DNA from 2 places in the Arthrobacter sp. D2-10 genome. Region 2 is predicted to be linked to the other one. Evidence: predicted binding sites of a transcription regulator. Region 2 holds the regulator's gene; the other holds the start of a gene.
What was found. Region 2 encodes HspR, which represses chaperone genes until heat shock. Its sites were predicted from a motif close to AAGTTGAGTCNNNNNGACTCAACTT; they were not measured.
Positions count from the first base shown of each region.

Region 1 (15,637 bases), 820 kb from region 2:
TCACCACGAACCTTGATCACCTCGGCTTCGGCTGCGCCGTTTGCCCGCGTGACTGCTGCGGCGGCATTGCCTCGCGCTGTGCTCGCGGCGGCTTCTGCCTCGGCGGCCACCTTGTCGCCCTCTGCGGTGAGGCGTCGCTTGGTCAACAGGACCTCCGCCTCCACCTGGTCGGCCTCGGACTGGCGCTTGCGCTGCTCGAGCTTGCCGGCCGCTTCCTGCTCCACCCGGTACTTTTCGGCGTCGGCCGGCTTGCGGATCTCAATGTCGAGTTCACGTTCGCGGAGTTCTGCCTGGCGGGAGGTGACCTGCTGTTCCTTGAGCAGGATCGCTTGCCTCTGCTCCGCGGCTGCAAGGGGCCCCGCGGCGTCGGCCTGCGCCTGGCGGGCGTCGGCAACTTCCTTCAGCTCGGCGCGGCGGATGGCAAGACGCTGTTCTGCGAGCGCCACCTGCTCGTCCGCGATGGCCGCGGCTTCCGCGGCTTCCTGGGCGGCATTCGCTTCAGCGATTTTTGCGAGCTTCTCGGCCAGGGCAGCCTCCGGACGCCCAAGGTTTTTCAGATAGCTCGAGTCGTCATTGACGGACTGGATCTGGAAGGTGTCGATCACGAGGCCCTGGTTGTGCATCGAGTGCTCGGCCTCTTCCTTCACGCTCTTTGCGAAGGAAGCACGGTCCTTGATGATGGAATCGACCGTGAGCGTACCGACGATGGAGCGCAGCGAGCCCGAGAGTGTTTCCTGCGTGTAGTGGTCGATCTGGTCCTGCTGGTTGAGGAAGCGCTGCGCAGCCCGGCGGACGGCTTCTTCGTCGCCGCCGACCTTGATCTGGGCTACACCGGTAAGGTGCAGCTTGATGCCGTTCTTGGAGATGCCCTCGATCTGCAGGGTGACCTGTCGCGACGCCAGCGAGATCGAGAAGGCCCGCTGGCTGAACGGGTTGATGAAGGTGCGCCCGAAGACAACCCGTTGGCCCTCCTGGTTGCCCTTGCCGGTGATGATGAGCGCTTCCGCAGGACTCGCAATCCGCAAGGCCATCCGTGCGATGATCACAGCGACCAGACCCAGAACGATAAGGACGCCGACAATCACCCCCAGTGTGACCAACAGGCCAATATCCACAGTGTTCCCCCATTTTGATAAGACTGATGTGACGGCGGTTACCGCCAGCACAGACGCTACACGATGGGGTTACCCGATCCTCACCCCGCGTTGTGCGCCTTCGGTCAGGCGCCTTCACGCCGTGCGTCAGCCCAACTCTCGGCAGCTGCAAGCTGGCGTCGGGCGGCTGCAACCACGGCATCCGGCCGCGGGTTACGCCAGACCTGCTCGAGCTCCGAGAGTGCATCCGCGACAGCGCGGCTGGCAGCAGCCAGGACCGTCGACTCGTTCGCTGTATGAATTACCGGAATGGTGCTCATAACACTTATTCGTACTCGCGTGACCTTGGGATTTCTGTGTGTTCAAGTTGATTTCCCGGTCGGGGAAGTTCGTCACCGAAGCCCTATGCGTCGTCGTCGTCGTCATTGGGTGCCGCAGCCAACAGGGTGAGCCGCCGGGAGGCGCTCCTCAACCGGCGTCGTCGGGCGATGCCTCTTCCAGCAGCCAGCCGGTGACCTCAGCGATGTCCTTACCGGCGTCGCGCGTGTGCTGCCACGCCCGCTGCCGCTCATCCTGCAGATATTGCCGGAGACCGGCCTGTGTGGAGCGCAGCGACGGCACTCGATCGATCACGTCCATTGCCAGCTGATACCGGTCAATCTGGTTCAGCATCGCCATGTCGAACGGCGTGGTAGTAGTCCCTTCCTCCTTGTAGCCGCGTACGTGGATGTTGTCGTGGTTGGTCCGCCGGTACGTCAGCCGGTGAATCAGCCAGGGGTAGCCGTGATAGGCGAAGATCACCGGCCGGTCGCGGGTGAAGAGCGTGTCAAAGTCCCGTGCCCGCATTCCGTGCGGATGCTCGGCGTCGTCTTGCAGTCGCATCAGATCGACCACGTTCACCACACGCACCTTCAGCTTGGGCAGTGCCTCCTTGAGCAGACCCGCCGCTGCCACCACCTCGACGGTAGGCACATCCCCTGCACAACCCAGGACGACGTCGGGATCCTCCCCGCCGCCCGGGTCCTCACTTCCCGCGAAGTCCCATACCCCGATGCCCCGTTCTGCGTGGAGACGCGCATCTTCCGGTCCGAGCCACGTCATGGTCGGCTGCTTGCCGGTGACGATCACGTTCACACGGTCCCTGGTCTGCAGGCAGTGTTCCGTGACGGCGAGCATCGTGTTCGCGTCCGGCGGCAGGTAGACCCGAATGACGTCGGCCTTCTTGTTGACCACATGGTCGATGAAGCCGGGGTCCTGATGCGAGAACCCGTTGTGGTCCTGCTGCCAGACATGGCTGGACAGCATGTAGTTCAGTGAGGCGATCGGTTGCCGCCACGGCAGATCCTGGTGCACTTTTAGCCACTTGGCATGCTGATTGAACATCGAATCCACAATGTGCACGAACGCCTCGTAGCAGTTGAACACCCCGTGCCGCCCTGTGAGAAGGTACCCTTCCAGCCAGCCCTGGCACAGGTGCTCACTCAGCACCTCCAGTACGCGGCCGGACCGTGCGAGGTGCTCATCGACGTCGTCAATCCGGTGCTGCCACGCCTTATCGGTGGCCTCGTAGACGTCCTGCAGGCGGTTAGATGCCGTCTCGTCCGGACCGAAGATCCGGAAATTCTCCGGATTCAGCCGAATGATGTCCCGCAGATACCCGCCCACGGCGAGCATGGGGCTCACCTTTTCCTTGCCGGGTCGCTCGACGACGACGGCGTGGTCACCATAGGCGGGCAGTCGGAGGTCACGCAGCAGCCGGCCGCCGTTCGCATAGGGCGTTGCGCTCATGCGGAGGTCTCCGGCTGGAGCACCAGCAGCTATCTCGTCCCGAAGGCTGCCGTCCTCCATGAACAGCTCCTCGGGCCGGTAGGAGCGCATCCATTCCTCGAGCTGCGCGAGATGCGCGTCGTCGTCGTGAACCCCTGACAGCGGGACCTGATGTGCCCGCCAGGTTCCCTCGACCTGCTTGCCGTCCACCGCGGCGGGGCCGGTCCAGCCTTTCGGCGAGCGCAGCACGATCATGGGCCAGGGCGCGTACCCTTCAGTCCCCCGAGGTTCCGTCCGGGCCTCGGCCTGCAGTGCTGCAATCCGTTCCAGGCAGGTGTCGAGGGCGGAGGCGAAATCGCGGTGTGCCTGCTCGGTGGCGTGCGGATCTGTCACCGTGACGAAGTGGGGCTCGTAGCCGTAGCCCCGCATCAGGTGTTCGAGTTGAGCCTCGGGCATTCGGGAAAGCACGGTCGGATTGGCGATCTTGTACCCGTTGAGGTGCAGGATCGGCAGGACCGCGCCGTCGTGCTTTGCGTCGAGGAAGCTGTTCGAGTGCCAACTGGCCGCCAGCGGCCCCGTCTCTGCTTCGCCGTCGCCGATCACACAGGCTGCAACCAGGTTCGGGTTATCGAAGACCGCCCCGAACGCGTGGGCAAGCGAGTAGCCGAGCTCGCCGCCCTCGTTGATGGAGCCGGGGGTTTCCGGAGCCGCATGGGACGGTATGCCGCCCGGATAGCTGAACTGTTTGAAGAGCTCCTTCAGGCCGGCAGCATCGCGACCCACATGGCTGTAGGTTTCCGTGTACGTTCCTTCCAGCCAGGCGTTGGCCACATTCGCGGGACCGCCATGGCCGGGTCCGGTGATGAAAAGCATCTCCTGGCCGCGTTCCACGATCGCCCGGTTGAGATGCGCGTAGACGAAGTTGAGGCCGGGGGTGGTCCCCCAGTGCCCGAGCAGCCGCTCCTTGACGTCGTCGCGCCGTAGCGGCCGCCGCAGCAAGGGGTTGTCCCTCAGATAGATCTGCCCCACCGACAGGTAGTTGGCAGCCCTCCACCAGGCGTCGAGCTGTTCAAACTGCATAGGCTCCTACTCCCCTTGTTCCTGTTGAGTCAGATTCCGGAGTCAGATGTCGACGACGACGTCGGACGGCTTCTTGTCCGGCCGCCACCCCCGCCAGACCGGATGGCGCAGCTTGCCGCCGGACGTGCGTTCGCTGAACTGGACCTCCCCTACGAGTGCCGGCCGGACCCAGCGGGCATCGGACGCATCGGGGGCCGGCACATCGTCGAGCGGTGCCGTCTTGCGGGCCATCTTCTTCAGCCTTGAACCGATCTCCGCGAGCTCCCGCTCAGTCAGCCCGGAGCCCACGCGCCCGATGTACTTCAAGTCAACGCCGTCGGGAATCGCCACCAACAGTGAGCCGACCTTGTGTGCGCGGCTGCCCTTGCCCGGACGCCAACCGACGACGACGACCTCCTGGGTGAGCGCGTGCTTGATCTTCACCCACGATTCGGACCGCCGGCCCGGCGAATAGGTGCTGCTGACCCGCTTGGCCATGATGCCTTCGAGGCCCAGTTCCTTGCTGGCCTCGATCGCTTCGTCGAGCGTCGCATCAAGGGCGGGAGGTACCTGGATGTGACCGTCCTCGGGACCGTCCACGGCCTGCTCGAGTACCTCGCGGCGTTGTGAGTATCCGAGGTCCAGCAGGGAGTTTCCGTCGAGATGCAGCAGGTCGAAGAGCAGGAAATGGACCGGGGTGCGTCTTCGCGCCGCTTCGATGTCTGAGTGTTTGGTGAGGTTCATGCGCCCCTGCAGCAGGCCGAAATCCGGGCGGCCCGCCTTATTGATCGCGACGATCTCCCCGTCCAGCACCGCCTGCTCACCGTTAACGTAGCTGCCGAGGTCAGCAAGCTCGGGATACGCCTTGGTCAGGTCGTTGCCGTTGCGGCTCAGGAGCCGGGTTCCCTCCGGGGTGACCGTCGCGACAGCCCGGATACCGTCCCACTTCATCTCGAAGGCCCAGCCGTCTTCCGAGCGCAGCAGCCCGGGATTTCCCGTTGTGGCCAACATAGGTCTCAGCGTGGGAAGTTCTTCGGTGGTGCGCGGCCTGAAGGCGGGAGGTGAGGGCTGGCCGGGCTGTTCCTTCATCAGGTGGATCAGCCAGTTCTTCTCGGCCGCGTCGGTGGGCCCGCCGGTATGGATCAGGGCGAATCTGCGCACTGCGTTGCCGCCTCTGGCAAGGCCCCCATCCTCACGGCCCTGCAGCGTACAGATGACCTCCTTGCCCGGCCGCCACTTCTCCGCCTCATACGTGCCGGAGTCCCAGATGTACACCTCGCCGGCCCCGTATTCGCCCCTGGGGATGGTGCCCTCAAACGAGCCGTAGTCGAGCGGGTGGTCCTCGGTCTGGACAGCGAGGTGGTTTTCCCCCGTGGAGGTGGGCGGTCCCTTGGGGATGGCCCAGGAGACCAGTACGCCGTCGCGCTCCAGCCGGAAGTCATAGTGGAGGCGCCGCGCGTGGTGTTCCTGAATGACGAAGCTGTTGCCGCCCGGCTCGCCCACCGTGTCCGGAACGGGCTCCGGTGTTTTGGAGGCATCCCGCATGGAGCGGTAGGTGTGCAGGCGGTCCGGGCCGCCGTCGTCGTTGTCGGGGCCTCCGTTGTCCTCTGCGCCATCCCGGTCCATGTCCCCGAGCAAATCGCCGTACTCGGAGATCCGCGCGATCACCTGCTCATAGTTGAGGTGGTCAAGATCCGGATCGTCGAGCTCCTCCCAGGTCCGCGGCGCCGCAACCATTGGATGCGCTTTCCCGCGGAGTGAATATGGCGTGATGGTGGTCTTGTTGCGGTTGTTCTGGCTCCAGTCCAGCAGCACCTTGCCCCCGCGCAGCGACTTCTTCATGTCGCTGACCACCAGGTCCGGGTGGTCGGCCTCCAGAATGCGCGCCAATTCCTTCGCGACGGCGGACACCTGGTCCGAGGTCTGCTTCCGGTCCAGCGGGGCATACAGGTGGATCCCCTTCGATCCGCTGGTTACCGGCCTCGGGTCCAGGCCCATGTCGTTCAGGATCTCACGGGCCAGCCGGGCCACTTCGGCGCATTCAAGCAGCGTTGCGCCCGGTCCCGGGTCAAGGTCGAGGACCATTCGGTCCGGGTTGCCTACCTCTCCATTGGGACCGAACTGCCACTGCGGCACGTGGATCTCAAGGGCTGAGATCTGCCCCAGCCAGGTCAGCGTCGCGAGGTCATTGAGCAGCGGGTACACGTTGGTGTGGTCGCTGTGCTCGATACCGTGGCGCTCAATCCACGACGGCGCGGATTTGTCGAGGTTCTTCTGGAAGAACACCTCGCCTGGTTTTTCTTCGGTGCCGACGCCGTTGACCCACCGTTTGCGCGTCACCGGCCGGTTACGGGCGTGTGGGATGAGGCAGTCAGCGACGGCCGCGTAGTAGGCGAGGACATCGGCCTTGGTGGTGCCCGTCTCGGGATACATCACCCGGTCCAGGCTGGTCAGCTTCAGACGGCGTCCACCGACGGTAACCGTCTGCTGTGCGCTGCCTGGAGCCATTTCCCCAGTCTTGTAGGGATGCTCCGATTACGCCAGTGCGGTCGGCGGCACAGAGATCTGATTCAGTCGCCGAGCTCCGCCTCATACCGGGCCACGTACTGGTCCCACAGTGCCGGATCCTGTCCGAGCGGGCGTTCGTTCAGGAAGTCGTCGAGGCCCATGAGGGTCAGGTGCCAGCCTGCCGCCGAGCGGGCGATATCCTGGCCCTCCTGGACCGTGTTGGTCAGCGTGAGGAGGCTGCCGCCGTCGTCGTCGTCCTCGATTTCCCAGCGCAGGACTTCCTCATCCCACGTATAGGCGAGCAGCCGCGGCTTCTCTGCCTCCAGAACTGTCCCTTCCATGGCTTTCTGGCCCGGGAACTTGAAGGTGACCACGGCACCGGGACGCGGCAGGATGTCCAGCTCGCATGGGAACCAGTACTTGAGCTTCTCGGGATCAGTGAGGTGCTTCCACAGCACCCTGGCCGGCGCATTGAAGCGCATCTCGAACCAGAGGGCGGGTTCTCCATCGGCGAGCGTCTTGGTAACCATCGGTTCGGAGTTCACCTAAGCAATCGTAGACCGGCACGGGCAACACTGGTTCACTAGGAACATGAGAGCGATCTGGAAAGGCGCAGTGGCGTTTGGGCTGGTCAACGTGCCCGTGAAGGTTTACAGCGCCACCGAAGACCATGACATCAGCCTTCACCAGGTGCATGACAAGGACGGTGGCCGGATCCGCTACCAGCGGCGGTGCGAGATCTGCGGCGAGATCGTCGAATACAAGAACATCGACAAGGCGTACGACGACGGCGAGCGCACCGTCGTTCTCACCAGCGAAGACCTCGCTTCGCTCCCGGTAGAGAAGAGCCGGGAGATCGAGGTGGTCGAGTTCGTTCCGAGCGACCAGATCGACCCGATCATGTTCGACCGCGCCTACTACCTGGAGCCCGATTCGAAGTCCACAAAAGCCTACGTACTGCTTCGTCGGACCCTGGAGGAGACGGACCGCACCGCGATCGTCCAGTTCTCGCTTCGGCAGAAGTCGCGGCTGGCCGCCCTGCGCGTCCGCGGGGATGTACTCATGATTCAGACGCTCCTCTGGCAGGACGAGGTCCGCGAAGCCACCTTCCCCTCCCTCGATGAGAAGGTTCGTATTTCCGCCAAGGAGAAGGAAATGTCCGCGGCACTGGTGGAATCCTTCTCCTCCGACTTCGATCCCGAGAACTTCAAGGACGACTACCAGGAGCAGCTCCGCACGCTGATCGAAGCGAAACTCGAGAAGGGCGAGGCGCTGGACACCGACGAGACGTTCGGAGAGACGGGCGACCAGGAGGGCGGCAACGTCCTCGATCTTATGGAAGCGCTCCGCCGCAGCGTGGAGAAAAACCGCGAGAAGAAGAGCGCGGCGGGAACGAAGAAAACCGCGAAAGCCACCTCGAAGAAAGGCGCATGATGGGATTCATCCGGAACGACCTGGGGCAGCAGACAATCGCGCAGAAGCCGAACGCGCCCATCGTCGGGTGGGCACTGCTTGGCGTGGCATCCATGATGGCGCTGGAGGAGAAAAACCGGATGGCACTCGCCGCCGCGAGCACAGCCTGCCTGATGGTATGGGCAGCGCTTGAGGTGACGCGAGGCGAGAGCGGCTTCCGCAGGACCATGGGCAGCCTGACACTCGGCTGGCTGGCCCGGAAGAGCTAGCTGGAGGCAGTAGTGGGATCCACGGGCGCCTCTTTCCGTTCGCGCTCCACGAGCTTTCGGTCGCGCACCAGCCGCAGCGCCGTCACCAGCAGAATCCCGCCGGCGATATTGAACACCACTGTGTAGCTGAACCAGCCCAGCCAATCCAGGTAACTGATCTCGGCGCCCACCTGGATGCCGCCGAAAATCAGCAGCGAGTCGAGGATTGAATGGAAGAGCTGCAGACCTGACAGCAGAAAACCGCCGACGACCGCTGCCGCGAGCTTGCCGCTCATTGCCTCGGTTCCATGCTGCATCCGCGTCATCAGCGTGATCGTGCTTCCTCCCAGCACTGCGAGACATATCGTCTGCCAGCTCAGGTCGGCGTGGACGTAGTGTTCAGCGGAGCTTGTGATGGTCCCTGTCCACTGCGGGAAAGCCGTCACCACGAGCATCATGAAAATCCACCCGCCGACGAGATTGGCGGCCAGCGTGCCGGCCCACAACTTGCCCAGTTGCCCGAGTGTGGCCTGCTTGGCTGTTACTGCAGCGATCGGAACGAGGAAACCCTCGGTGAACAATTCGCTCTTCGCGAGCAGCAGCGCTATGAGTCCGGCACTGAAAGCCAGTCCTGCCAGTAAATGGTTCCCGGTTTCATGGAGCACTGCCAAGTACGCCAGGACGCCGATTCCGATCTCGAAACCACCAAACAGTCCGGTGATGAGGACGTCGGCGAACGTTCGATGCAACCGCTGGGCACCCTCGTCAACGGTGCGGTCGAACGACTTCTCGATCTCATCCTCCACCGGCCCGGCAGTGCTGCCGAGTTCGCTCCGCCGCGCGTCGCCATCATTCTTGTGCTCGCTCAAGCGCTTACCTTTTTCCCTTGAAGGATTCGTGAGTTCGCAGGGAGCACCCTCTGCCAGGGTGCTCCCTGCGAACTCACTTGAGCTGTGGCTTACGGGGCGGGGTAGGACGCCACCTTCAACGACTTCGCGAGGTGCACTGCGTTCGCCGTCATCGCTGAGATGGTCGACGCGACCACGTCGGGCATTTCGTCCAAATCCTTGAAGTCCACCGTCTGCATCGCCTCGCCCACCCAGTACACGCCGCCCTGTGCGGGGACGGTGAACCCGATGTCGTTCAGCCCCTGGTGCATCTCGGCGGTGACGTGGTGAGCGCCGTCTTCATTTCCGACGACGGCCGTCAGGGCCACCTTGTCGTACATGATCGGTCTGCCCGCATCATCCGTGGAGGAGATGTCGGCATCCAACCGTTCGAACACCCGCTGACCGAGGCTGCTCATGTGTCCCACCCAGATCGGGGCGCTAAGGAGGAAAATGTCCGCATCGAGGATCTGCTGCCGTAGCTGCGGCCACTGGTCCCCGTTGCCCATGTCGGTTTCGACGCCGGGCGCCACGTTGTAGTCCACTACCCTGGCCGACGATGTCGTTACCCCCTGCTCCTCCAGCTTCCCGAGGATACGGTTCGCCATGAGGTCGCTGCTCGAGTCCGCCGGCGATGGTGTCAGAGTGCAGATCAGCGCAAAAGCCTTGAGATTATCCATGGGTTCCTTTCGGTCTTTGTACACCGTGTTCGTCGCCGCCCGTGTCATGGACGGGCTGAGCTACTGGCGGTACCCCTCGACTTGATCAATAGGCCTGGCCTCTGCCTCCTGGGGGCTTTCCCCTGCGTCTTCCTTGGCGCGGCGTTGACGGAGCAGGTCCCAGCATTGGTCCAGTTGTTCCTCCACCCGCCGCAGCCGGCTTTGGCGGTCACCGCCCTGGTCGCCCTCGCCCGGAGCGGCGTCCCGCAGGGTGTGTTCTTCCTCCACAAGCGCCTGGATACGCGCCAAAATGTCCTGATCGTTCATGACAACTCCTTCGCTGGCTTTCAGAGGCGGGGCTTCAGCTGGAACAGCCCGGGTTAGTCAGGCTACTTAGTAGCAGCCTGGATATCTACCGCTTCCCGCATTTGCGTGATCCGTCTGTGGATGCCCTAAACTAACGGGGAACTATTTGCCTGTGTAGCTCAGTCTGGTAGAGCATCCGCTTCACACGCGGAAGGCCCGGGGATCGAGGCCCCGCGCAGGCACCGTTCGAAGCCCGTCCCGCTCCATCGGGGCGGGCTTTTTGGTGTCTGTGAGCGTTCGTTGTGGGCGAACAAAAAGTGTTAGCACTCTCAAGGTTCGAGTGCTAATTTAATGACTGGGTTGAGCGAACGTGACTCAACTCGAACCAGCTAGACCACACAGGGAGTGAACCACCATGGCTATGAAATTCGACCCATTCCGCGAACTGGACCGTATGGCCGGCGCACTTCTGGATCCCCGCCAAGGCCTGCGCCTGATGCCCATGGACCTCTATCGCGAGGGTGACCACTACATCTTGAACGCTGACCTTCCGGGCATTGACCCGGGCTCTGTCGACATCGACGTGGACGGCCAGCTCCTGACCATCCGCGCGGAGCGCACCCTGCGCAATGCCGAGGGGGTCAAGTGGCTTACCCGCGAGCGTGAAAGCGGATCCTTCCTCCGCCAGCTCAACCTCGGCCAAGGCATCGACATTGACGCCATCTCTGCCCGGTATGAGAACGGTGTCCTCAGTGTCACCATTCCGGTCAGCGAGCGCGCAAAGCCTCGCAAGATCGAGATTGTCTCCGGCGAGGACGCGCAGCCGGTCCGAGGCGACAAGGCAGTGGAGGCCTAAACCCCTCCTGTCGCGGACCACAACGCACAGAACGACGACGGCGGGTTGCGACCCGCCGTCGTCGTTCTGTTTTCAGTCGATCAGTTTCTATGCCGGGAAGGGTTACCGCGCCCCGGCTGTACGGTGCTTGTCCCGCAGCGCGAGCGCAAGGGCGATCATCGCGATAGCGAGGACAAGGTGCAGAATGTTGTCGGCCGCATTCACGGGAACGAAGTTGGCCGCCGAATCCTGCGGAATGATGAGGCCGTAGATGAACAGAACGGCGTAGATTACCCCTCCCCAAAGGAGGAAGTTATAGGCTCCGGTGGCGGTCTTCGCCATCACTATGCCTGCTATCCCGAACAGAAGATGCACGATGTTGTGCAGGATAGAGACCTGGAAGATGCCGAGCAGTAACGCGTTCGACTCAGAGCCCGCGAAGGCAAGCTCGTCCATGCCGCTGGTTATCCCGGGAATGAAGCCCAGTATGCCGACGAGCAGGAAAACAACTCCAACAGCGAGCGCAGCCTTTTGAATATTGGTACGGGTCCCGACGCCCGAGCCCGGTGAGTGTGTCGATGCCATTGAACTATCCCCTCTAGTTGCCGGCGGGGCGGGGCGCCGACCTGTGATCTCGCGAGTTGATGAACAGCATTTCCCGCCACTGGTATTCAAAGAATCCCACAGTACCGCGCAAATAGAAAGCAAGCTTAGTTAACTTTTCGATAAACCTCCGTCTGAGGTTGTGGGAATGACTCTTTCCCCAGCTGTTAGGGATTCACCCAGTTTTCGTTCACCGAACATTCAGACAGACACCTTACTGTGGCGGTAATCACACGTCGAAAGGTCCTCCATGAGCATTGAACCTGCCTCCCTGACTGACTTCTCCGCCCTCAAGCGCGGTCAGCGGATTACCCTGCGATCTACCTCAGGGCACCAGGTCACGGGTGTCCTCGAGGACCGCGCCGAGGACGCGTCAGTGGTCTGGGTGCGCATGGATGATGGGGCCGGGCGACGACTCTTCCACCGGGAGGATGGTTACAGCGTCGCTTTCTGATCACGCCGTATAACCGGCACGGTCCAGGAACAATTGCTTGATCACCTCCGCGCCCATGAGCCGCTGGCGGTATTCATCAGTCAGCACGCCCAAGACGTTCTGCGCATACTCCTCGTTGGTTGAGGCGATAGCGTCCTCGGCGTACACCACCCGCAAGTTATTGGCGTAGGCATCCGCCGCAGTCTGAGCCACACAGTTATGCGTTGCCACCCCCGCAAGCACAACGGTATCCACGCTCAAGTTCCGTAGACGCTGCAGTAAATCCGTTCCGAAGAATGCGCTGTCGCGGGTCTTGACCATCTCTGGAAGCCCCTCAATCTGCAATCCCTCGACCGGTTCGGCTTGCTCCGTCCCGCTGAAGAGGAAACCCTGGTCGTCGTCGAGCATGCTCAACGTCCAGGTCGATTTATCCCGCTGGTGCTCGGTCCGGATCACATACACGGGCGTACCGGCTTCACGAGCATCCGCGATGGCTGCGTTGCACGCCCGAACCAGCGGTTCTTTCTGCTTCCCGAGGATCTCGTCCTCAAAGAATGCGTTCTGCATGTCGATGACCAGTAGCGCAGCCGTCATGTCCGAAATCCTTCCCGAATGGGTCCTCCAACTTCAGACAGCATACTTAGTTGTCGTCCTCAGATCAGGACGGAGCAGTTTCATGCCCACCGGCCCTTGAGGGGTTGGATCACGGGGTCTAGCGTTGGTCGCACGGAGGTGGTCAATCGTGCGACCGACGCGACAGGGGGGCCTAGCGGTGCTGCTCGCCGTCGTCGTTATTCCCGGCTGCAGTTCCGAGGCTGCCTCCCCGCCCTACTTCCAACCGCTGCCGGTCGCGGTGGAACCGGGAGACGTGTTTCCTCTGCGGACCCTCTACAGCGGATGGTGGAGCACTCCCGCATTCACGCCCGGTACCGCCGGGTTGCCGTTGAGGGTAGGGCTTGTCCGGGCGGATACCGGCGAGCTTCTGGCCGGTTACGACCGACCGGCCGGACGCCAGGTTCCGGCACCCAACCGCACTCCTGCACGGGGCTGGCCAGCGGGGGCAATACTTGCCGTCGACCTGGCCACGGGTGCGGTGTGGGACTGGTTCACTGTGGATGCTGAAGGCCTGCCTACCCCCGGATTCAAGGCAGAAGTTTCCGCCGAACAAGGCTTTCCCCCCATCGCCGGAAGGACCCCTCCCGGCACTTTCCACACTTTCCTGCGTGATCTGGACAGCGGTGAAGTGATCTATCTCGGCACCGCTCCGGCAGACCTACCCGACAACATTCACATCGAATTGGACTGGTAAGAAACCGCACTACAGAAGGAGAACTGGCCGTGAAATCCCTTTGGCTCGAATCAGCGCCGCGCATACCCACCGATGCCTTCAAGGAGGGTGGCCAGTACGACTCGGTGGTGGTTGGGGCCGGTATCACCGGCCTCACCGTCGCCACACTGCTCGCGCGATCCGGCCAGCGGGTGGCAGTCCTGGAAGCCCGCTCTGCCGGCGCAGTCACAACCGGAAACAGCACCGCGAAGGTGTCCCTCCTGCAGGGCACACAGTTGTCCTCCATCATCAAACATCACGGCGCCGCCCTGGCTCGCCATTACGTGACCGGCAACCGGGAAGGCCAGAGCTGGCTCCTTCGGTTCTGCGATGAGAACGGCATCAGTTATGACGTCCGGGATGCAGTCAACTACGCAGTAACAGACGACGGCGCCCGTCTCCTCAGCGAAGAGCGTGACGCATGCGCCAATTCCGGGCTCACTGCAGTACTGGAGGACTCCTCGTCGGACCTTCCTTTTCCCGTGACGCGCACACTGCGCGCGGCCGGCCAGGCTCAGGTCCATCCGATGGAAGTTCTCTCCGCGCTGGCGGCCGACCTGCGTAAACATTCCGGCGAACTGGTCGAGGACGTGCGCGTCACCGGAGTGAAGGCCGGAAGCACAAAGGGGGAACGAACTACGCTTCAAACGTCGCGCGGCGAGGTAACCGCGGCGAATGTCATCGTCGCCACCGGGACGCCGATCCTGGACCGCGGCGGACACTTCTCCGTCCTGCAACCGCACCGGTCCTACGCTGTCGCCTTCACTGTGCAGGATGAAATTCCCGGTGCCATGTACCTGTCAGTTGATTCGCCCTCGCGAACCCTGCGTAACGCCACTGTCGAGGGACGCCCGTACCTCATCGTGGGCGGCAACGGACACACAGTCGGACGTCAGGCCCATACCCAGTCCCTGGTCGACGACATCATCCGCTGGACACAGGAGCACTTCCCCACCGCGCAACCATCCTTCAGTTGGTCCGCGCAGGACTACACTCCGGCGTCGTCCGTCCCTTATGTCGGCAGGATGCCCATCGGTGGGCAGGCCATCTATGCCGCCACCGGCTTCAACAAGTGGGGTTTCACCAATGGCGTCGCTGCCGCCCTGGCCCTCTCCGCAGAGATCCTTGGGGGCAACATGCCGTGGGCCAAGGAACTCTACAAAACCCGAGTAGGCAAGCAGGACGCACTGAGCACCGCCAAAACCAATGCGGGCGTCGGAGTAGAGATGGTGAGCGGCTGGCTCGGTGGACTGGTGCGCGCATCCCATGCGCAACCGCCCGAGGGCCAGGGCGTGGTGGTGCGGGAGGGTGCCCGACCGGTTGGTATCTGCCAGATCGCGGGAATCACCCACCGGGTCTCCGCGGTCTGTACCCATCTTGGCGGGGTGTTGAGTTGGAACGACGCGGAACAGTCGTGGGACTGCCCCCTTCACGGCTCGCGCTTCACCCATGACGGCGTACGGCTTGAGGGACCGGCCACGCGCGACCTGCAGTCGCCGTGAAGCCCTTCACCTGTTGTTCAACGTGAGTTCACGCTGCATTCACCTGTATCGTGAGCGTGTGATTTCGCGTCGCATGACAACCATCGTCCTTACCTGTGCCGCAGCCCTTACCCTGGTGTCCTGCGGCTCCGATTACCCGCTGGGCCCGGAACAGGAAGCAGCGGCGCAAAATGCCGACTCCACTCTCAGCGGAACAACAACCGGCGCAGGGTCCTCAGCCCAGGGCCCCGCCATGAACGCCTGGCAGTCGGAATTCGCCACCCTTCACCCTGACGTTCGGGTGCAATACTCCCCCGACGGCTCCGGCGCCGGTCGCGGTGCCCTCCTGGCTGGAGCAGTGGACTTCGCCGGGTCGGATGCCTACCTCAGCGAGGAAGAACTCGAGGAATCGCGTGAAGTCTGCGGTCCCGACGGAGCTTTCAACATCCCCGCCTATGTGGCGCCGATCAGCATCGCATTCAACTTGCCCGGCCTTGAGGAGTTGAACCTCGACGCGGAAACGATCGCCCGCATCTTCCGTGGAGAAGTCGCGCGCTGGAATGACCCGTCCATCGCCGCTCAGAACGAGGGTGCTGACCTGCCGGACACCCCAATCACCCCGGTCAGCCGCTCGGACGATTCCGGAACGACGGAAAACTTCACCGACTACCTCCACTCAGTAGCGCCCGACGTGTGGACCGACGAGGCGGACGGCACCTTCCCGGCTGACCTTGCCGGAGAAAACGCCAAGGGCAATGCGGGCGTCGTCAGCACTGTGTCCGGCACCGAGGGAGCTGTAACCTACGCCGATGACTCCGCCGTCGGACCGCCGCTGGGCCGGGCCAAGCTGCTTGTCGGAACTGAATACGTTGCGGTCAGCCCGGAAGCGGCAGCGGCCGCGGTCGATGTAGCCGAACCTGTGGAAGGCCGCGCCGAGTTCGACATTGCACTGGACCTGGACCGGGAAACAACAGAGCCAGGTGCCTACCCGCTGGTGCTGGTTTCCTATCACATCTA
Region 1 covers NZ_CP096431.1:39,284-54,920, reverse strand. The annotation lists gene M1D74_RS00290 (flotillin family protein) at 1-1,115, opposite strand, end outside; gene M1D74_RS00285 (hypothetical protein) at 1,220-1,414, opposite strand; gene M1D74_RS00280 (phosphoketolase family protein) at 1,563-3,941, opposite strand; gene M1D74_RS00275 (ATP-dependent DNA ligase) at 3,984-6,428, opposite strand; gene M1D74_RS00270 (SRPBCC domain-containing protein) at 6,491-6,973, opposite strand; gene ku (non-homologous end joining protein Ku) at 7,020-7,862, shown strand; gene M1D74_RS00260 (hypothetical protein) at 7,859-8,110, shown strand; gene M1D74_RS00255 (formate/nitrite transporter family protein) at 8,107-8,958, opposite strand; gene M1D74_RS00250 (flavodoxin family protein) at 9,048-9,656, opposite strand; gene M1D74_RS00245 (DUF2630 family protein) at 9,717-9,962, opposite strand; tRNA gene M1D74_RS00240 (tRNA-Val) at 10,110-10,183, shown strand; gene M1D74_RS00235 (Hsp20/alpha crystallin family protein) at 10,357-10,797, shown strand; gene M1D74_RS00230 (DUF4383 domain-containing protein) at 10,900-11,361, opposite strand; gene M1D74_RS00225 (hypothetical protein) at 11,630-11,833, shown strand; gene M1D74_RS00220 (cysteine hydrolase family protein) at 11,834-12,406, opposite strand; gene M1D74_RS00215 (hypothetical protein) at 12,555-13,121, shown strand; gene M1D74_RS00210 (FAD-dependent oxidoreductase) at 13,151-14,641, shown strand; gene pstS (phosphate ABC transporter substrate-binding protein PstS) at 14,715-15,637, shown strand, end outside.
Region 1: a site for HspR is predicted at 10,299-10,323, ahead of M1D74_RS00235 (Hsp20/alpha crystallin family protein). Genes of this name have one in related genera too.

Region 2 (15,637 bases):
GCGGCCTGGTGAACCTGCCGGCCATCATCGTCTGCCTGTTCATCACCTTCATCCTGAGCCGTGGAACGAAGACCTTCGGCAGATTCGAGCTTGTCGCGGTGGCGATCAAGATCCTGCTGATCCTGTTCATCATCGGCCTCGGGTTCTTCTACGTCAGCGCTGACAACTACTCGCCGTTCATGCCCAATGGGTTCGGTGCGGTGTTCACCGGCGCGGCAGTAGTTTTCTTCGCGGTGTTCGGGTACGACGCCATGAGTACCGCCGCTGAGGAAGCCGAGGACGGCAAGAAACACATGCCGAAAGCGATCCTGCTGTCCCTGGCCATCGCCATGACCCTGTACGTCCTGGCTACGCTCGTGCTGACCGGGATGCAGAACTGGGAAGAGCTGGACACCAACGCGGCGTTCGCGGTCGCCTTCCAGTCGGTGGGCCTGCCGGTCATCGCCACCATCATCTCGGCCTTCGCGGTTCTCTCGATCCTGACAGTGATGCTCACCTTCCTGCTCGGCGTCACCCGTGTCTGGTTCTCCATGAGCCGGGACGGACTCCTCCCCCGCTGGTTCTCAGGCACCGATCGCCATGGCACTCCGCAGCGGGTGACCTGGATCGCCGGTATTGCCTCGGCCTTCCTCGCCGGCGTCTTTCCCATCCGCCTCATCGCGGATCTGACGAACATTGGGATCCTCGCCGCGTTCGTGGTGGTGTGCGTCGCGGTGATCGTCCTGCGCTACAAGCGGCCGGAACAGCCCCGGACCTTCCGACTGCCGCTGATGCCGTGGATCCCGGCCTTCGGAGTGCTCTCCTCGCTGTTCCTGATCCTCCAGCTGGAGCCGGAGACCTGGATGCGGTTCGGCGTCTGGCTCCTGATCGGCCTCGTGATCTACTTCGCCTACAGCAGAAAGAACTCGGTGATGGATCCTCGCAGCCCCCGCTACCAGGAAGTGATCCATACCGAGGAGGGCTAGACGAAGCTCCAGAAACAGCACTGCCCACCGACCGTATTCGGTCGGTGGGCAGTGCTGAGTCTGGCTTCAGTTAGCGGCCGCGCCGTTCGTTCGACGCCGGGGCGCTGGCCCTGCGGGAACCCGCTCCGCGGTTGCCGGAGGGGCGGCCCGAGGACGACGGCGCCGATGCCCGCTGGCCGGAGCTGCGCTGCCCGGAACCGGCCGGAGCCTTGCCCTGGGAGCCGCGGGTGCCGGCGGCGCTGTGCGCGGCGACATCCCCGGAGCGTGCCCTGCGAGGGCGGCTGGTGCCTGGTGCTGCACCTTCACCGGAACGACGACGGTCGCTGTCACCACCGAAGCGGGGTGCCTGCGGCTGGTCCTTGCGGCGCTCTGCCCGGTTGCCCTGAGGCTCCGCGGCAACACGCCCGCGACCGCCACGGCCGCCGCGGCCTCCGGCAGCGGGGGCAGCGCGACGGGCGCGCTTGCGCTCGGCGTTCGCTCCGGTGGAGGTGCCGCCCCCGGCGTTCTCGCGCTGTGCGAGGAGAGCCGCCCGGGTGCGGGGATCAACCTTCTCCGCTACGTCACCGATGAGCTTGCCGATCAACGGGGACGTCGCGGTGACGTTCTCGAACCCGACGTTCACGCCGGCGGCCTTCATGAGCTTCTGAACTTCGCTCTTCTGCTCGGGCAACGTGATGGTCACGACGGTGCCGTCGGAACCCGCGCGGGCCGTACGGCCGGAGCGGTGCAAATAGGCCTTGTGCTCCGTGGGAGGGTCCACGTGAACCACGAGCTCGACGTCGTCGACGTGGACACCGCGCGCGGCGACGTCGGTGGCGACGAGGACGCGCACGTCACCGGTCGAGAACTCCGCCAGGTTGCGGTCCCGGGCGTTCTGCGAGAGGTTGCCGTGAAGGTCGACGGCGGGAATTCCGGCGTCGGTCAGGGTCTTCGCGAGCTTGCGGGCATGGTGCTTGGTGCGCATGAAGAGGACGCGCTTGCCCTTACCGGAGGCGAGCTGGACGATGAGCTGCTTCTTCTGGGTCTGATCGCCGATGAGCAGCACGTGGTGCTCCATCGTGGTGACCGATGCCTGAGGGGTGTCCACGGAGTGGGTCAGCGGGTTGGACAGGTACCGCTGCACGATCTTGTCCACGCCGTTGTCCAGGGTGGCGGAGAACAGCATGCGCTGCCCCTCGGTGGGTGTGGTGTCGAGAATGCGCTTCACCACGGGCAGGAAGCCGAGATCCGCCATGTGGTCGGCCTCGTCGAGCACAGTGATCTCGACCGATTCGAGGGTCACCAGCTTCTGGCGCATCAGGTCTTCAAGACGGCCCGGGCAGGCGATGACAATATCGACGCCGGCGCGCAGCGCCTTCTCCTGGCGTGCCTGGGATACACCGCCGTAGATGACGGTGGTGTTGAGGCCGAGTTCAGCGGCCAGCGGCTCTACGGTGGCATTGATCTGCGTTGCGAGTTCACGCGTCGGAGCAAGGACGAGAGCCAGCGGGCGGCCGGGCTTGCGGCGGTAGGCGGCTTCACGCTCGGCGAGGCGGGCCACCATCGGCAGGGTGAACGCAAGCGTCTTGCCGGAGCCGGTACGGCCGCGGCCAAGCACGTCCCGACCCGCGAGGGTGTCAGGAAGGGTCTTGACCTGGATGGGGAACGGTTCGGTGATTCCCTGATCGGTGAGGGAACGGACCAGCGCTGTGGGCACGCCAAGCGCAGCAAAGGTAGTCATGTAAAGTACACGAACTTTCTTCTCATCTTCCCTGCGCATCGGTTGATGCCCAGAGTCCGCCGAAGGAAAGTCAGACAGTGTCAACCGCTCTCACGATCATGGGAGATAGCGCGGGACAAAAGAATGCGTTCATCGACGCAGGCTGCGGCGGAAGCCTTCCGGAGGAAGAGGCACCATGTGCCGCAAGCAAGTGCCTCAAGTCTAGCAGTGGTCCGGTTGCGCTCCTGACGCACGTTGGTGAGGATGGGGTGAGTGTGAGCAAGCCCACCATGCGAGCTGCACCAAAACCCCGCACCCCAGGAGAAGCCATGTCCACCGCCGCCGCCATCCGCTCGCACGCCGCAGACATTTCCGAGGAGGTCACGGAGTTACGCCACAAGCTCCACCGGGAGCCGGAGATCGGCCTGCACCTCCCCCGTACCCAGGAAAAGGTGCTGGAGGCCCTCGACGGGCTTCCCTACGAAGTGAGCGTCGGCAAGGACACGACGTCGGTGACCGCAGTACTGCGCGGAACGGCGCCGTCCTCCGCAGCCCGCAAGCCCGTAGTTCTCCTGCGCGGCGACATGGACGCGCTGCCGGTTCAGGAGCAGACCGGCGTCGACTACTCGTCTCGAATTGACGGTGCCATGCATGCCTGCGGCCATGACCTGCACACGGCGATGCTCGCCGGGGCCGCCCGGCTCCTGGCTGACCGGCGGGACCAGCTGGCAGGCGACGTCGTACTGATGTTCCAGCCCGGCGAGGAAGGGTTTGACGGTGCGGGGGTGATGATCCGTGAAGGTGTCCTGGAGGCCGCCGGGCGGCGGCCGGATGCGGCATACGGAATCCACGTTGTGTCCTCGATGCTGCCGAACGGGCTTTTCGCCAGCCGGTCGGGCACACTGATGTCCGCCTCCGACGCCCTGTACATCACAGTTCACGGCGCGGGCGGCCACGGTTCCGCTCCCCACCGCGCGAAGGACCCCGTGACCGTGGCCGCGGAGATCGTGACGAGCCTGCAGACGATGATCACGCGGCAGTTCGATATGTTCGACCCTGTGGTGCTGACAGTAGGGCTCCTGCAGGCGGGCACCAAGCGCAACATCATTCCCGAATCGGCGCGCATCGAAGCTACGATCCGCACATTCTCGGAACAGAACCGGGACCTCATGCGCACAGCGATTCCCCGCCTGGTCAATGGCATCGCGGAAGCGCACGGCCTGTACGCGACGGTCGACTATGAGACGGAGTATCCGCTGACCGTCACCGACGAGGGTGAAACGTCCAACCTTGAGAAGAACGTGCATGAGCTGTTCGGCGATGAGCGGTACACCCGGATGATGAACCCGCTCAGCGGCTCAGAAGACTTCTCGAGGGTCCTGGCGGCCGTGCCCGGAAGCTTCGTGTTCCTCTCGGCGGTGAAACCCGGTGTTGATCCGGCGGGGACGGCGTTCAACCACTCCCCCTATGCCGCCTTCGACGACAGCATCCTCGCTGACGGCACGGCCCTCTACACGCAGCTGGCGGTTGCCCGGATCGCGGAGCTGGCCGCCGCCTCAGCCTGACCGGTCAGGAACCGGCTTGGCGGGCCTCGCTACGCTTGTAGAGATGAGTACGCAGCCTGAATCCCAGCCCTTCCCTGCCCAGCCCGTATCGTTCGTTCGCCGCGGCTCACGCCTGCAGGGCCGCCGTCGTGATGCGTGGGCGGAATTGTCCGAGGGCCTGGTGGTGGAGGTCCCGCGCAACTCCGCGGCCGACACGTCAGTGGACCCCAGCTGGGAATACGACGCCGCCGCCTCCTTTGGGCGGGATGCGCCGCTTGTCGTCGAGGTGGGCTCTGGCCTGGGTGAGGCCGTGGCGCATGCCGCCGCCGAGCGGCCGGAACACAACTTCCTTGCCCTCGAGGTCTACAAGCCGGGGCTGGCTCAGACCCTGCTCCGCATCGATCAGCGCGGGCTCACGAACGTCCGGGTTGCGCAGGTGAACGCCGCAGAAGCACTGGCCACGATGATCCGCCCCGCCTCGGTCGCTGAGCTGTGGGTCTTCTTCCCTGACCCGTGGCACAAGACGCGTCACCACAAACGGCGCCTGGTGAAGGATTCCTTCATTGAGCTCGCCGGCCGGGTCCTGGTGCCCGGCGGCCTCCTGCGCCTCGCCACGGACTGGTCGGACTACGCGGCGCAGATGCGTGAAGCGGCTGATGCCTCGCCGTTCTTTGAGAACCTGCACGACGGCGAGCGCGCCGGTGCGGACAGTCCGCTCACCCAGGTTTGGGCCAGCGGGGTTGAGCACGAGGTCGGCGGGACCCCTCGGCGGGAGGGCCGCGAGCGGGCCGGCACCGCTTCCGTGAACGACGGCGAGGACGCACTCGGAGGCTGGGCGCCGCGCTTCGAGGGTCGCGTTCTCACGAGCTTCGAAAACAAGGCGCACGATGCCGGGCGCATGATCTTCGACCTGACCTACCGGCGCGTTTCCTAGGTCCCGCCCTCAGCCGCGGACGTCGTGCAGGTGATGGACGACGTCGTGCAGTCCATATTGTGCGAGGGTGCCGATGGTGAAGCGTGAGCCGTTGCTTCGCCGCCCGGGCCGGTTCCAGTCGGACACTGAATCGAGCAGCACGGCGTAGTCCTCGCCCGCGGCTACGAGTTCGCGTGACACTCCGGCAGGATCCTCTCCGGGGTAGTTCTTCTCGTCGGCGGTTCGGTCCTGATCCCAGTCCGCGAAGAGCGGATCCTCCTGGGTCAGCATCAGTCCCGTCCTCTCAGTGAAGAGCACGTACACATCGCGAACATGCGCGGCATATTCAAGCGCTGACCAGGTGCTCTCATCCGGACGTTCGCGGACGTCGGCCCGGTTGAGCACACTCCGCCAGCGTGGAAAGTCCTCCCGGTGCTGTTGCGCGATACTCTCCGGCGGGTGAGCAGCGGGGTCAAAGCCGCATTCGTCGCAAGCCCGCTCAAGGACCCACGTCCAGTCTTTGGTGTCAGGTTGAATCGCCATGGGTGGAAGCGTATCCGTGCAGGTGCAGGTTTGACACCCGATGACCTGCGAGCCCACTGACTATTGCCACAAAGTAGTGCTGGAGCGGGGCACCGTTCTCACACGAACGAAGATGCCGGCAGGTCCCGTTCCCCGGCGGTGATTGCGTCGACGATGCGGCGGGCGACCGCATCCGGATCCTTACCCTGGGGCAAACGCGGAGCCTGACCGTCGATCGGCCGACTCGCCAGGCCGGTCTCCGTGTGCGGAGGACGGACGTCCAGAAGCCGCACTCCGTTCCGGCGAAGCTCGAGCGCAACCGCCTTCCCGTAGGCACTCAACGCCGCCTTGCTCGCGGAGTAGGCTGCCATCCCCGCCGTAGGAGCCTCGGCGACGACGCCGCTGACCTGAACCAGCAGCGCTCCTCGGTTCAAGTGTCCACTCGCAGCGCGGAGCAGCCTGGCGTAACCCACGAAGTTGGTCAGGAGCAGTTCGTCCAGGGTGTCATCGTCAAGCTCTGAAGGGGGGCCGAACGCCACCACACCCGCCGAGTAGACGAGCCCGTCCAGCATGCTGTCGCCCAGCGCGTCGATGATGCTGCCTGGCCCCGCCGGCGCGGTGAGGTCCGCTGGAACGGCACCTGCTTCCAACTCCGCTGCCAACGAATCGAGCTTGCCTCGATCGCGTCCGCTGAGCGTCAGACGCGCACCCCGCGAGTTCAGCTCGCGGGCTATGCGCGAACCGAGCTGGCCGGTGGCACCGACCACCAGGAAGTGTTTGCCGACAAGAACGCAACCGCTGCTCTGATCCATGCCCAGAGCCTAACAACCGGCTCCGACAAGTCCCGCGGAGGGCGCCGGCAGTACGCCCTTCAGGGCCTACCGCGGTCGGTCCGGCCCTTCAGCTGCCGGAGTTGCTGCTCGGTAGCGTCGCGTGCCTCGAGTTCTTCGAATGCCCGCTCGAGGTTCGGTGACGAGGGATCCGACCACGCAAGCTCTTCCTGTGCTGCCTGAAGATGCCGCAGACGCCGGGCTTCCTGTTCCGCTTCGCGGGCGGCGCGAGCAGTTTCTGCACTGCTGCCCGCAGAGGCTGAAACTGCACCCTGGACTTCCAGGGCTGCCTGGGTAGCCCCTTGCTGCGCCCTCAGTGATTCGAATCGGACCGCATTCTCGTGCAGCGAGGTTTCCAGACGGTACAGATCGGCCTCGAGCGAGCGGAACTGCCGGTCGAGGTCGTCTCGCTGTTGGGTCAGCGTATCGAGCCTCTTCTGCACCTCCAGCGCCCGGCGCAGGGCTGCACGCGCAGCGTCGTCGTTCGAGTTCGCAACCGCGCGCTCTGCCTCACGGTTGCAGGCGTCGAGGTCTGCGGCCGCCTGCCGGGTCAGGGTCTCCACCCGGTGCCGGACGGCGGCGAGGTCCGCTACGCTGCGACGTGCCCGGTCGAGGTTTTCCTCCTGCTGCCGCTGCGATTGCCCGAGCGTGGCGATTGGGTCGACGGGTTCCTGCGCATTACGGCGTGAGGAAATGATGCGTGAGATGCGGCGTCGGACGGACACGTCGGCTATGCCCGCCGGGTGCCGGTGCCGTACGCGGCGTTCCAGGTTTTCAGCGCGCCGATCTCCATGGTGAGCCGCGACGTGGCGCGGTCAAGCTGCCTGCTGCCCGAGACCTGGTGAACCTCCAGGAGCGTGCGGCGCAGCTGTGCTGACAAATCGCAGAGGGAATCCACCTCGGATCCGATGCTGCGGGCGAGTTCCTCCCGCAGGACCCTGTTGGGTTCGCGCTCGGCAAGGGCGATCCGTTCACCGAGTACCGCTTCAGCGCGCGTGAGGTCTTCGGCGGTTGCGGCGAGGGCACCGGCGGGGGACCCCTGGGCGATAGCGGCTGAGAGGGACCGGCGGGTGGCGTCGGTTGAGCGCTCAAGCTGAAGGCGGTACCTCGCGAGTTCCCGGGAAGACGCGTCCGTGGAGAAGGACCGAATGCGGCTGCTCCCCCTCTGGATCCGGCGGCGGAGGATTCCTGAGCGTCGGATGCGGCGAACAATCAACCAGGTACCGGTTGCCGCGCCGATCGCCAGTACGCCCAGGACTGCTCCGCCGAACAGGAGGAGCTGGAGTACACCCTCCAGCAGGACTTCCGCGGCGTCAGCGAACTCTGATTCAGGCATGTATACAAGTGTGCCGTGGATTTGGACGTTGCGCCATGTGAGGAGCCCTCAGCGGGAGGGGTCTCCGCGCCAGATCATCAGCGCCTGGCTGCGCGGGCGGGGGCGCTGCCCCCGGGCGAGGGTGACGACGTCGCCGGCCAGCCCTGCAGCGAAGACGCGGCTGGTTTCCGCTTTACGGCGCTGTGACAGCTCCTCAGTGAGTTCACTGACCCGGTGTTGTAGGGCCATCACCTGATTCTCGAGTTCGAGGATGCGCCGGATTCCTTCCAGGGAGACACCCTCCTGGGAAAGACGCTGGACCTCGCGCAGGACGTTGACGTCACGCTGGGAGTACCGGCGGGCCCGTCCTGGTGCCCTGCTGGGAGTGACGAGGCCCAGCCGGTCGTACTGGCGCAGAGTCTGGGGATGCATGTCTGCCAACTCTGCGGCAACAGAGATGACGTAGATCGGCATATTCATATCAACAGACATTGGTGTCGCTCCCCTCTGCTGCCTAGATTTTCCACACCCTAGAGCCGTGCCTTCTCGGCAAGGTTGTTCCGCGGATCGGCGTCCTTCGTGGCGTTCGCGAAGGCTTCCACAGCGGCCTCTGCCTCCTTGTTGAGGTTCTGGGGAACGACGACGTCGATGGTTACCAGCAGATCACCGGTTGCCTTGGACGTCTTCACACCTCTGCCCTTGACGCGCAGGGTCCGACCGGAAGGTGTGCCCGCAGGTATTTTGACCTTCACCATTTCCCCGTCCAGCGTGGGCACCTCCACCTGCGCTCCGAGGGTTGCCTCGGGGAAGGTGACCGGCACGTGCACCCGGATGTTGTCGCCGTCGCGCTGGAAGAACGGGTGCGGCTTCACGTTCACCGTGACCATCAGGTCGCCGTTGCCCGCCGGCCCGGTCTGTCCCTTCCCGCGGACCCGGACCTTCTGGCCGTCCCGAATGCCGGCAGGCACGCGAACATCGATCACCTCGCCGGACGGTTCCCGCAGGCCGATGGTGGTCCCCCGGATGGATCCCGCGAAGGAGATGGTGGTGCTGGCGGTACGGTCCGCGCCCTTGCGGGGCGGTGCCTGGTACCCGGGGAACCCGCCGCCCGACGAATAGCCGCCGCCGAACAGATCGGCGAATTCCGGAGGCAGGTTGCTGCCGCCGCCGAAACCGCCGCGTTGACGGCCGGCTGTTTGCCCGAAGAGGTTGCCGAACATGTCGTCAAACCCGGCGCCGCCGCCCGGTCCGCCCGGTCCACCCGCAGTGAAGCGGGCTCCACTGCCCATCGCCCGGATGGCGTCGTACTGCTGACGTTCCTCCGGGTCGGACAGCACCGAATAGGCCTCCGAGATGTCCTTGAACATCTTGTCCGAGCCGCCCGTGCTCTGGTTCTGATCGGGGTGGTGCTTTCGCGCGAGCTTCCGGTAGGCCTTCTTGATGTCGGCGTCGGAGGCGTCCTTGGGCACACCAAGGATCTTGTAGAAGTCCTTGTCGACCCAATCCTGACTAGCCATCTGACCCCTCCTCTCTATAACTCTTCGTGTTGTCGGGTGGGGACGAAGGGAGCCCCCGAACGGCGGCAACGAAATTCCGAGACTCGCAGAGCTCGCTTCGGAATATTAAAGCCGCCTTCCTCGGGGACTCCCTCCGTCCGGTCTGACTACTCCGGTACTGCGACGATCACCTGGGCGGCCCGCAGGACTCGGTCGTCCTTCTTGTAGCCTGCGCGCAGGATCTGGCTGACGCTGTCGAACTGCACGTCCGCGCTCGGCTGCTGAATGAGTGCCTCATGGATGTTCGGGTCGAACTCCACTCCGGTCTCATCGATGCGGGACAGGCCGTAGGTCTTCAGGGCGTTCTCTAGTTTGGTGGAGATCGCGGCGAAGGGCCCGTCTGCGAGGTCACCGTGCTGGCGCGCGGCGTCGATGTCGTCCAGAACCGGCATGAGCGAGTTCAGTACCCCGATCACTGCCATATCCCGGGCGACGTCGCGATCCCGCTCCACGCGCTTGCGGTAGTTGACGTACTCGGCCTGAAGGCGGAGGAGGTCGTTCCGAAGTTCTGCCTCGACGTCGGTGGAAGGCGTGGAGATCTCTTCCCCGCCGCCGGCCTCGTTGAGGATAGCCTCTGCCTGGGCCAGTGCATCAGCACCGGCTTCGGGACCATCCGCAGCCATCCCAGGGGCGCCTGCATCAGCGCTTCCTGAGCCGGGCTCCTGCCCGGCACCCGCAGAGGGTGCCTGGTCAGGAGAGCCCGAACCGGAATTGTCCTGCTGCCCACGGACCTTCCCAGTTTCCGGGTCGATCTTCCGGTTATCGCGGAAGCTGACTGGCTCTGAGTGCTCTTCTTCGTTTCCGTGGTGCGGCATGGCTACTTCTTCTCGTCTTCGTCAACAACCTCGGCGTCGACGATGTCGTCGTCTTCTGCCTTGGTCCCGTTCTCGCTGGGCTCACCTGCACCGGCAGCACCGGGACCGGAGGCGCCCTCCTGCTGGGCCTGGGCGTAGATGGCTTCACCGAGCTTGGTCTGCGAGGTCTGCAGCTTCTCGAAGGCGGCCTTCACCTCATCATCGTTGTCCTGGGACTCGAGGGCCTTCTTCAGGGCGTCGACGTCGGCCTGAACCTCGGTCTTGACTTCCTCCGGCAGCTTGTCCGAGTTGTCGTCGATGAGCTTGCCCACCGAGTAGGCCAGCTGCTCGGCAGAGTTGCGGACATCGGCTGCCTCGCGGCGCTTCTTGTCCTCGGCTGCGTGCTCCTCGGCTTCGCGGACCATGCGGTCGATGTCTTCCTTCGACAGCGCGGTTCCGCCCGTGATGGTCATGGACTGTTCGGTTCCGGTGCCCTTGTCCTTGGCGGACACGTGCACGATGCCGTTGGCGTCGATGTCGAAGGTGACCTCGACCTGAGGAACGCCGCGGGGTGCCGGTGCAATACCGGTGAGCTCGAACGTGCCCAGCGGCTTGTTGTCACGGGTGAACTCACGCTCGCCCTGGAACACCTGGATGGCAACCGAGGGCTGGTTGTCATCGGCGGTGGTGAAGGTTTCACTGCGCTTGGTGGGGATGGCCGTGTTGCGCTCGATGAGCTTGGTCATCACGCCGCCCTTGGTCTCGATGCCCAGCGACAGCGGGGTCACGTCGATCAGGAGGACGTCCTTGCGCTCACCCTTCAGCACACCGGCCTGCAGCGCAGCACCAACGGCTACGACCTCATCCGGGTTCACGCCCTTATTGGGCTCCTTGCCGCCGGCCAGTTCCTTCACCAGGTCCGAGACAGCCGGCATACGGGTGGATCCGCCGACGAGCACGATGTGATCGATGTCCGAGACCTTGATGCCGGCTTCCGCGATGACGTCGTGGAACGGCTTCTTGGTGCGGTCCAGCAGGTCCTTGGTGAGGTCCTGGAACTTGGCACGGCTCAGGTGCTCGTCCAGGTGCACAGGGCCGTCCGGGGTGACCGAAAGATACTGCAGGGAGATGTTGGTGGACGAGGCGGAGGACAGTTCCTTCTTTGCCTGCTCGGCAGCTTCCTTCAGTCGCTGCAGTGCAATCTTGTCCTTGGAGAGGTCTGCGCCCTTGGCCTTTGCCTGCGCGAGCAGGAAGTCCACAACGCGCTGATCCCAGTCGTCGCCGCCGAGGCGGTTGTCACCGGAGGTTGCACGGACCTGGATGGTCGAGAAGTCGTCCTCATCCTTGCCGACCTCGAGGAGCGAGACGTCGAAGGTTCCGCCACCAAGGTCGAACACGAGGATGAGCTCGTCTTCCTTGCCCTTGTCCAGGCCGTAGGCGAGAGCTGCAGCCGTGGGCTCGTTGACGATGCGCAGCACGTTGAGGCCGGCGATCTCACCGGCTTCCTTGGTTGCCTGGCGCTCGGCGTCGTTGAAGTAGGCCGGCACGGTGACGACGGCGTCGGTCACCTTTTCGCCAAGGTAGCTCTCGGCGTCAGTCTTCAGCTTCTGCAGGATGCGGGCAGAGATTTCCTGCGCCGTGTAGGTCTTGTCATCCACCTGCTTCTTCCAGTCGGTGCCCATGTGGCGCTTGACGGAAGCGATGGTGCGGTCGATGTTGTTGACGGCCTGGCGCTTTGCGATCTCGCCGACCAGGACTTCGCCGCCCTTGGAGAAAGCGACGATGGAGGGAGTGGTGCGTGCACCCTCAGCGTTCGCGATGACGGTGGGTTCGCCACCCTCAAGCACAGAAACGACTGAGTTGGTTGTTCCGAGGTCGATACCTACTGCACGTGACATGCGTGTTCCTTTCGACGAGCCGCTGGCTTTGGTTTCCACCGGCCGGGATTGTCGGTTCCGCTCAGATTGAGCCTTCTGCACTCAACCTTACTACGACCTGATGGAGTGTCAAGCTGAAGTTGAGTCTACTTCGCTCAACTCGGGATCCGCACGGTGCTTTGGGTCGGACGAAGAGGAGGCCGCGCCGTCGTGCTTTGCCAGCTTCGAGGGCCACCAGATCTTCGGGCCGAGGTCATATGCGAGCGCCGGAACCAGCAGCGACCGGACGATCACCGTATCCAGCAGCACACCGAACGCCACGATGAACGCGATCTGCGCCAGGAACAGGATGGGGATGATCCCGAGAGCGGCGAACGTCGCGGCAAGGACGATTCCCGCCGAGGTGATCACCCCACCGGTCACGCCGAGGCCGCGGAGGACGCCCGGCCGGGTTCCGATGCGCAGCGACTCCTCCCGCACGCGTGTCATCAGGAAGATGTTGTAGTCCACCCCCAGCGCGACGAGGAAGACGAAACCGAAGAGCGGCACCGAGGCATCCGCGCCATCGAACCCGAGGATGTTGTTGAACACCAGCGCCGACACCCCGAGCGCGGTCGCATAGGACAGCACCACCGAGCCGATCAGCAGCAGCGGCGCCACCACCGAGCGCAGCAGGAGCATGAGAATGACCAGAATGACAACGAGGACTATCGGGATGATCTTCGTCAGGTCAGCCTGCGCTGTGACGTTGGTATCCAGCGCGACGGCGGTTACCCCGCCGACCAGCGCATCCGGGCTCACGGCATCCAGGTCAGTGCGCAGCTGCCTGACGAGTTCCTCCGCTTCGGCGGAGTCCGCCTGGTAATCGAGGGTCGCCCGCATCAGGACGTTGCCATCGCGTACGACGACGGCGCCCGCCTGGTCGGCGACAAGCGTCGCCTCCGCTACACCCTCGGAGCTTTCAAGGACCTCGAGGACTCCATCTTCCCGCCCGGCAGGCGCAATCACGATGACCGGGCTGCCTGCGCCGGCGTCGAAGTGGCGCGCCAGCGCATCCTGCCCGTCGACCGCGTTTGACGGCGAAAGGATCACTGAAGACTGCGGCACACCGGATGCCTGCAGCTGAAGCAGTCCCAGCGAGCCGGCGGCGAGCACCAGCAGGGACACAACCCAGACCGGCCGCGAGAACCTCGACACCAGGTGGCCGATGCGCTTCCAGGTGCCGCGCAGGCCTTCGAGTCCCGTGACGTTGCTGCCGTGGACCCCGGCAGGATGGGTACCGGCTTTGGGCCGCAGCGGCCAGAACGCGCTACGGCCGAAGATCAGGAGGAGCGCAGGAAGCAGGCTCAGCGCTGCAAGCAGCGAAAAGACAATCCCGATCGCGGCGATCGGACCGAGGCTGCGGTTCGAATTGAGATCCGAGAAGAGCAGGCACAGCAGCGCGAGAATGACGGTGGCACCCGATGCGACGATCGGCTCCACCGACGCACGGTAGGCGACCCTCATCGCGTCCCACTTCGAGCTGAATTCCGTCAGGGCTTCCCGGTATCGGGCCACGAGCAGCAGCGCATAGTCCGTCGCGGCACCGATCACGAGGATCGACAGGATGCCCTGGCTCTGGCCGCTCAGTTCAATCCACCCCCAGAGCGCAAAGGCATAGACGAGCAGGATGGAGGTGGCCAGCGCGAAGACGGACGTGAACAGGACCAAGAACGGCAGGATGAGTGCACGGTAGACGGCCAGCAGGATGACGAACACGGCGGCAAGCGCCACGGCAAGGAGGATTCCATCGATACCCCCGAAGGCACCGACCAGGTCCGCTGTGAAGCCGGCGGGGCCGGTGACATACCCTTCGGCATCTGCCGGCAGCTCGGCCTCCAGCACCTCGCGGAGTTCGATGATCACCTCGCCCAGTTCGGCGTCGTCGGCCACCGAAGCGATGTATTGGATGGCAAAACCGTCCCCTGAGGGGATCGGGCCAACGACGGCGGGTTGGCCCTCCGCAGCCGGCTCAAGCCCGGGCACATCCGCGAGCCGGGTAGCCAGCTCCTGGTACTGCGCCAGCTCCGGCGGCGGAATCTCCGATTCCGACTCGACGACGATGACGGCGGGTATGGCAGTGGAGTCGGTGAATGCTTCCTGCAACTCGCCGGCCTCCGTCGATTCCGCGTTCGCGGGCAGGAAGGACGCCTGGTCGTTGCTGGAAACCTCCTCCAGCTTCCCGAAGGTGGGTCCGCCGAACCCGGCACCGATGAACCACAGCACCACGATGAATGCCGGAAAGAACACCCGGACCCACTTCTTCTTGAACATGCCAATCCCTTCTAGGTATCTCTATTACCTACTATATCCATGGTGGAGATAAATGGCAGTATCCTAATCTGTAGATAGAGGAGGAACATGGCCGACGCCGCACCACGTGAACTGATGGCCCTGCTGCAACAGTTCACTGTCGAGACCGATCGATATGTCGACACCATCAGCGTTCGGGATGCACTGCACCGGACTGACCTGAACGCGCTCGGCATCATGATGGGCGCCGCTCGTGCCGGTGCCACCGTGACCCCGGGCATGCTCCGCCAGGCTCTCAACCTGAGTTCCCCGGCGACCACCGCCCTGATCGACCGGCTGGACGAAGCGGGTCATGTCCGCCGTTCACGCAGTTCCGTGGACCGGCGGCAGGTGCATCTGGAGATGACGGAGAAGGCCCTCGCCACCGGCTCCAGGCTGTTCACTCCGCTGGCCAGGGAAGTGGAGCAGTCGCTCGCCGAATTCACGCCTGAGGAGCTCGCACTCCTCAGCAGGATGATGCGGAAAGTCACCGACGCCACGGTGCACGCACGCGAACACGCGATGGACGAAGCACCGGGGTAATCTGTCGATCATGAGCGACGAGGTCTACTCCCACGGCCACCATTCGAGCGTCACCAGCGCCCATGCAGCGCGCCGGGCAACAGATTCCGCCGGGTACCTGCTGGAGCACCTTTCGTCCGGTATGAACATGCTCGACGTCGGCTGCGGACCCGGGAGCATTACCGCCGACTTCGCCGCACTGCTCGATCCCGGACAGGTCATCGGCATGGACCGCTCAGAGGACGTTGTGGCATTGGCCGAGCGGACGTACGCAGGGGTGGAGAACCTCTCCTTCCGCACCGGCAACGTGTACGACCTTGACCTCGAGGACGAGTCCGTCGATGTTGTCCACGCGCATCAGGTGCTGCAGCACCTCACCGACCCGGTCGCCGCGCTGCGTGAGATGCACCGGGTTGCGCGGCCGGGAGGGATCATCGCGGTCCGCGACGCAGACTTCCACGCGATGGCGTGGTACCCACCTACGCCGGAACTCGACGAGTGGATGGACACCTACCAGCAGCTGGCCCGCAGCAACCAGGCCGAGCCCGACGCCGGACGCCACCTCCTGGCGTGGGCACACGAGGCGGGACTCACGGACGTGGAAGCTTCGTCGTCGAACTGGTTGTACGCCACCGAGGAACGCCGGCGCTGGCACGCCGAGACCTGGGCGGAGCGGGTCCTAAGTTCCGGCTTCGCGGAGCAGACCCTCGAGCGGGGTCTGGCAGACCAGGCCACGCTGGAGCGGCTGGCTTCGGGATGGCGCCGCTGG
Region 2 covers NZ_CP096431.1:2,831,568-2,847,204, forward strand. The annotation lists gene M1D74_RS13255 (amino acid permease) at 1-965, shown strand, start outside; gene M1D74_RS13260 (DEAD/DEAH box helicase) at 1,036-2,685, opposite strand; gene M1D74_RS13265 (M20 metallopeptidase family protein) at 2,994-4,229, shown strand; gene trmB (tRNA (guanosine(46)-N7)-methyltransferase TrmB) at 4,273-5,142, shown strand; gene M1D74_RS13275 (DinB family protein) at 5,152-5,664, opposite strand; gene M1D74_RS13280 (SDR family NAD(P)-dependent oxidoreductase) at 5,763-6,455, opposite strand; gene M1D74_RS13285 (PspA/IM30 family protein) at 6,515-7,198, opposite strand; gene M1D74_RS13290 (hypothetical protein) at 7,204-7,809, opposite strand; gene M1D74_RS13295 (heat shock protein transcriptional repressor HspR) at 7,858-8,280, opposite strand; gene M1D74_RS13300 (DnaJ C-terminal domain-containing protein) at 8,319-9,305, opposite strand; gene M1D74_RS13305 (nucleotide exchange factor GrpE) at 9,452-10,159, opposite strand; gene dnaK (molecular chaperone DnaK) at 10,162-12,036, opposite strand; gene M1D74_RS13315 (MMPL family transporter) at 12,145-14,328, opposite strand; gene M1D74_RS13320 (MarR family transcriptional regulator) at 14,416-14,889, shown strand; gene M1D74_RS13325 (methyltransferase domain-containing protein) at 14,900-15,637, shown strand, end outside.